2 regions of the Clostridium chromiireducens genome follow, and region 2 is predicted to be linked to the other one. Evidence: a T-box and tRNA genes for the amino acid it is inferred to sense, from the RefSeq annotation. Region 2 holds a T-box; the other holds one or more tRNA genes.
What was found. A T-box is a leader RNA that pairs with one kind of tRNA and senses whether it is charged. The one in region 2 lies ahead of alaS (alanine--tRNA ligase), so its partner is inferred to be a tRNA-Ala.

Region 1 (3,430 bases), on a different contig from region 2:
TATTTAAGACATCCTAATAGGTTATTTAGTGGCATGAAATATACAGTAAGTAAAGCATTTTATACCAGTACATCATTGGGTAAGTATTCCCAAAGCGATAACCAAGCTTCTACTAGCGAATTCCATAAGTTTACTTTATGGTCATACATCAGGGAGAACTTCTTTCCTAGAAGTCTGCTATTTATAATTTTGATTTATTTATCTGTAATATTATTCTCTTTTTATAAGTATATAAAAAATAAATCTAATTTAGAAACAAAAAATAAAATATTCCTACTTTGGACTATTATTCTAATTAGCATTGCTCAATTTCCTATGCCGTTTATAGGTAATGGTAGAGCTGATACCGCTAAACAGTTATTTCTTTTTAATTCAATTTTTGACGGCCTGATTTTTCTCATTTGTATATATATTTTCTTCAAAATAATAGACACAGTCAAGTTTAGACTGCAAAAATAATTTTGCTCAACGAATAAACAGCGCCTCTTTATTTCAAAATCTCTAATAATTAATATATGTACCTACAACAATAAGTCCGTTGCTACTTTCACAATAAATTTAAAATAGGAGTTATAGTCGAAGCATATCATTCATGTTTCAAGATTCATGATATGCTTCGACTATAAACTCCTATTGTAATAAAGCTTAATATAATTTATTAATAATCTTGCAGTTCAATTAAATAATAAATTATATACTTTATACCTTATCTTTTTTAACTTGTCTAATATTGGCTAAACTATCTATTAATAATTTAATTATTATGAGAGTAATCCCACCTAAAGTATCTATTATGACGTCTCTAATAGCTCCTTCTCTTCCTACTATAAATAACTGATGTATTTCATCAGTGCAAGCATAAATGAATACTATTATTATTGTTATAATAACAACCCTCTTAGTATTAACGTATAAATTTAATACATTAAACGTTAGTAGCGATAGAATCATATACTCAATAAAATGTGCACATTTTCTGACAACAAAATTAGCGAGCTGCCCAAAAACTCCATTAATATCAATTCCTATACTAGAAAGTAATTTTATCACTCCTATACTCTGAGAATCCGATATTTGAGCGGGCTGATTCGACATAATAAATATTACGCCCATCCATATAATTAATAATATCCAGTTAATTGCTATCTTTCTTTTGTTTCTCATCTTCTATCCTCTTCTAAATAAATCATAATAATGGCATATATAATAATTATCTCTTCTCATCATTATATACTAACTTACATTTTATTTCTGTTAAATCAACATAGGCAAAATCCTTAAAAATAAGTAATAGTAATTCTATATAATGAGTTCATTCTGACATGTACCTATTTATATATGCAAGAGATTCTTCTAATAATTCTTGTCCTTTTTCCAATCCATCGATCTTCATCTCAAGATTGCATATCCTTTGATCAATCTGATACATAAACTGTTTTATATCTTGCAACAACTTTGACTCATACGTTACTTGTATACCTTCATCATCAACAAATACTTTTTCTGGCGGAGAACCACACTTAGTACACTTCGCATATATACCTTGTTTTTCTAAGTTATTAAATACTTTGAACGTATCATTATTACATTGCTCACAATTCGACAACATCATAAACTCATAACAGCTCACGTCATAATAATAAGTACTTCCACAATCTTTGCATGTTAATTTTAATCTATCATCTTCTGTTACTATATTAAATTCATTACCACTACATCCATCTTTTTTGCAGACAATAGTTCGTACCATAATTCTCCCCTCTCACATTAATAATCTTTTCTCCATCTAATACATTGTATGTCTAAATACATTTTTGCATATATTTTACATATAAATTATATATTATATTCTTTTAATTGTACACTTTAATAATTAGTATTTTTAATTCATTTTACCTAATAGTTCTACTATTTTTGCTTAATTTTATAATATTAATATCAATTATATTATCCGAAATATCGATAGAATTTATCTTCTTACTTGTTTGCATAACAAAAAAGTCATGAATTATATAATTCATGACTTTTTTTGGTGGAGATAAAGAGATTCGAACTCTTGACCCCCTGCGTGCAAGGCAGGTGCTCTCCCAACTGAGCTATACCCCCATGGTGGACCTTCAGGGACTCGAACCCTAGACCTACCGGTTATGAGCCGGTTGCTCTAACCAACTGAGCTAAAGATCCGTTAAGTTAAAATATTAACTTAAATCTTGTATTCTACAAGAATACCTCGCAACGTCCTACTCTGCCACACAGTCGCCCGTGCAGTACCATCGGCGCTATAGACCTTAACTTTCCTGTTCGGAATGGGAAGGAGTGTTACCTCTATGCCATCATCACGAGATTAAGTGAATTCCCAAATCTATGATTTGGTTGAATGAACTTATGCAAATCACTAAAGTGATTTGTATTCCTTGTTCTTTCAAAATTGCACATAGTTTCTTTAATGTATTACAACTTGATTATTTATTGGTCAAGCCCTCGACCTATTAGTATCAGTCAGCTAAATATGTTACCATACTTACACCTCTGACCTATCAACCTTGTAGTCTTCAAGGGGTCTTACTAGCTTACGCTATGGGAAATCTAATCTTGAGGTGGGCTTCACACTTAGATGCTTTCAGCGTTTATCCCTTCCCGACTTAGCTACCCAGCTATGCTTCTGGCGAAACAACTGGTACACCATAGGTCAGTCCATCCCGGTCCTCTCGTACTAAGGACAGCTCCTCTCAAATTTCCTACGCCCGCGACGGATAGGGACCGAACTGTCTCACGACGTTCTGAACCCAGCTCGCGTGCCGCTTTAATGGGCGAACAGCCCAACCCTTGGGACCTACTTCAGCCCCAGGATGCGACGAGCCGACATCGAGGTGCCAAACCTCCCCGTCGATGTGAACTCTTGGGGGAGATCAGCCTGTTATCCCCGAGGTAGCTTTTATCCGTTGAGCGATGGCCCTCCCACGAGGTACCACCGGATCACTAAGCCCGACTTTCGTCCCTGCTCCACTTGTAGGTGTCGCAGTCAGGCTCCCTTCTGCCTTTGCACTCTTCGAACGATTTCCGACCGTTCTGAGGGAACCTTTGGGCGCCTCCGTTACATTTTAGGAGGCGACCGCCCCAGTCAAACTGCCCACCTAACAATGTCCTGTCACCAGTTTCATGGCATCCAGTTAGAACTTCAATACTATCAGGGTGGTATCCCAACAACGACTCCACTAAGGCTGACGCCCTAGTTTCCCAGTCTCCCACCTATCCTGTACAGACAATACCGAAATTCAATGCTAAGCTACAGTAAAGCTCTACGGGGTCTTTCCGTCCAATCGCGGGTAGCGAGCATCTTCACTCGCACTACAACTTCGCCGGATTTGCAGTTGAGACAGTGCACAAGTCATTACGCCATTCGTGCGGGTCAGAACTTACCTGACAAGGA
Region 2 (3,430 bases):
AGGAAACGAAGGAATTTTGTTTAAATCTATACCTCATAATATGGAGAATTATAATGTACGTAAAAAAGCATAAAAATCAGATTATACTTATACTAACACTAGTGTGTTTTTTCGCTATAATACTATCTTACCTTTACAGTGACCCAATAAGAACAACAATAAATATTATTATATTATCTTTTATTTTAGCATATACGTTAAGTCCTATAAGAGACTTATTTGAAACTAGGTTAAAAGTGAGCAGAAAATCAGCATCAATATTAGTGATTTTAATTATAATAGGAATAGTTGCAACCTGTGTTATAGTAATTGTACCAACATTATTTAATGAGATTGCTAACATAAGTAATGTTTTTGAGAATGTGAGCGATTTCTTGAAAGAAGCATTTGGGAAATTCAGCTTAAATAATAATATAACTACAAATGTGTTATACAACGAAGTATTAGAAGAAGCAAATTCTATTTGGATTAATTTTTCGGAAAATGCTGTAGATAGATTAATGAGCTTAGGTAATAATTTATTATCACTTTCAATAATACCCATTATGGTTTACTATTTTTTATGTGATGGAAATAAGATATACAACAAAATATTATTATTATTGCCAACTCAAAAACGAGGATTAACAAAAAAAATTTTAAGTGATATAGATAGAGTATTAACTAAATATATATCAAGTCAACTTTTGCTTTCAGGATTGATTGGAGCATTGACGTTTGTAATCTTACTAATGTTGAAGGTCAAGTTTCCGTTATGGATTTCAATTTTAAATGCAATATTAAATATTATCCCGTATTTTGGCCCAATATTCGGTGCAATACCAGCAATAATAGTTGCGCTTTTAGATTCACCTATAAAGGCCCTTTGGGTAACTCTTGGAATGTTCATAATTCAACAGCTGGAAGGGGATATACTATCTCCCAAGATGACTGGTGATAGTACTAATATGCATCCTTTTATGATAATAATATTGCTATTAATAGGTGATAAATTTGGCGGCTTCATAGGAATGGTTTTAGTAGTTCCTATAGCTGTTACAATAAAAGTTTTATATGACGATATTAATTACTACCTATTTTAATCGATAATATTGACAGAATTATCTATATGAAATATAATTTTGGTGAAATAATAAAATATTAAGCAATGAATAGGATGAGTAGATTTATTATAGCTATTTTAGAGAAAAAGTGGTTGGTGAAAACTTTATGGCTGTATATCTTGAAGCTGCCTAGGAGCTTATTGATTACTAAGTGGTGTATGAAATTCGTACGCAATTAGGGTGGTACCGCGGAATTTAAGCTTTCGTCCCTATTTCTAGGGGAGAGCTTTTTTGTGTTTGGTAAAAAATAGAATATAATTTAAAATACATAAATAATACGTGGAGGAATAAAAAATGAAGATAACGAAGACTAATGATTTAAGAGAAGCATATTTGAAATTTTTTGAAAGTAAAGACCATTTGAGATTAGATAGTTTTTCTTTGGTTCCAAAGAATGATAAGAGTTTATTATTAATAAACGCTGGAATGGCACCATTGAAGCCTTATTTTACAGGGTTACAAGAGCCGCCAAAAAAGAGAATCACAACTTGTCAAAAATGTATTAGAACAGGTGATATTGAAAATGTAGGTATTACAAGCAGACATGGTACGTTTTTCGAAATGCTAGGAAATTTCTCTTTTGCAGATTATTTTAAGAAAGAAATAATTCCATGGGCATGGGAATTCATCACAGAAGTTTTAGAGCTTCCAAAAGAAAAATTATATGTGACAATATACTTAGATGATGATGAAGCATATGAATATTGGACTACTTTAACAGATGTTGATAAAACACATATTTTTAGATTAGGTAAAGAAGATAATTTCTGGGAACATGGAGCTGGACCTTGCGGACCTTGTACAGAAATTCATTTTAATAGATCAAATGAAATTCCAACTAATTCAGATGAATTCGTTAAATTAGCTGATGAAGATAAGATTATAGAGTTTTGGAATCTTGTGTTCACTCAATTTGATGGAGATGGAAAAGGTAACTATGAGAAACTTGCAAATACTAATATAGATACAGGAATGGGACTTGAGAGACTTGCAGTAATAATGCAAGGGAAAAATAGTATATTTGAAATAGATACTTTAGAAAATATATTAAATGAAGTTGCAGGTTTAGCAAATGTTAAATATGGCGAAAATCAAAAGACAGATATTTCTTTAAGATTAATAACTGACCATATAAGATCTATAACTTTCATGATTTCAGATGATGTTATGCCATCTAATGAAGGAAGAGGATATGTATTAAGAAGACTTCTTAGAAGAGCAGCAAGACATGGAAAGACATTAGGGATTAAAGAAGCTTTCTTATGTAACCTATGTGAAACTGTTATAAGAGATTCAAGTGAAGCATATCCAGAATTAAGTGATAAAAAAGAATACATCAAGAAAGTAATCAAAATTGAAGAAGATAAATTTAGAGAAACTTTAGATTCAGGAACTGAAATATTAAATGGATTTATAAGCGAATTAAAAGAAAACAATGAAAAAGTACTTAGTGGTGCAGATGGATTTAAATTATATGATACTTTTGGATTCCCTATGGAATTAACAAAGGAAATTTTAGAAGATGAAGATTTATCTTTAGATGAAGATGCTTTTAATGAAGAAATGAAAATCCAAAGAGAAAGAGCTAGAAGTGCAAGAAAAACTTCTAATTATATGGGAGCTGATGTTGGAACTTTAGATAATATACCAGCAGATGTTGAAACTACATTCGATGGATATGATAATGATATATTAGATGCTGAAGTTAAAGTTTTAATTGAAGGTGAAGACTTTACTGATACAATAACTGAAGGAAATAGCGCTATAATTGTTACAGATGTTACTCCTCTATATGCTGAAATGGGTGGTCAAATAGGAGATAAAGGTACAATATACAATGACAGCTTTAAAGCTAATGTTCTTGATACAAAGAAGAATATTGGTGGTAAGATAGTTCATTTTGTTGAAGTTTTATCAGGGGAACTTAAAGTAGGAGATAAAGTAACTATAGAAGTAGATAAAGCTAGACGTGAAGATATTAAGAAAAATCATACTGCAACGCATCTATTAGATAGAGCACTAGTTAAAGTTCTTGGTTCTCATGTTCATCAAGCTGGATCACTTGTAACTAATGATAGACTTAGATTTGACTTCTCTCACTTTGAAGCAATGACAGAAGATGAAATTAGAAAAGTTGAAGAGTTAGTTAACGAAGCAATAACAAGTGTAACACCAGTTGTAACAGAAATTATGGATCTTCAAGAAGCAAAGAATAGTGGTGCAATAGGTATATTTGACGATAAATATGCTGATAAGGTTAGAGTTGTAGGTGCAGGAGAATATTCAAAAGAATTATGTGGTGGAACTCATATAGATAACACAGGAAA

Region 1: it encodes a tRNA-Ala, which carries the amino acid that the T-box ahead of alaS (alanine--tRNA ligase) is inferred to sense. The anticodon was not compared.

The regions. Positions count from the first base shown of each region.
Region 1 is NZ_QXDJ01000001.1:1,319,247-1,322,676, forward strand. It holds gene wsfD (glycan biosynthesis hexose transferase WsfD) at 1-459, shown strand, start outside; gene D2A34_RS05275 (VanZ family protein) at 700-1,164, opposite strand; gene D2A34_RS05280 (hypothetical protein) at 1,313-1,750, opposite strand; tRNA gene D2A34_RS05285 (tRNA-Ala) at 2,031-2,106, opposite strand; tRNA gene D2A34_RS05290 (tRNA-Ile) at 2,108-2,184, opposite strand; rRNA gene rrf (5S ribosomal RNA) at 2,228-2,344, opposite strand; partial or broken rRNA gene D2A34_RS05300 (23S ribosomal RNA) at 2,470-3,430, opposite strand, start outside.
Region 2 is NZ_QXDJ01000002.1:492,576-496,005, forward strand. It holds gene D2A34_RS07540 (PRC-barrel domain-containing protein) at 1-73, shown strand, start outside; gene D2A34_RS07545 (AI-2E family transporter) at 54-1,082, shown strand; T-box leader at 1,139-1,317, shown strand; gene alaS (alanine--tRNA ligase) at 1,398-3,430, shown strand, end outside.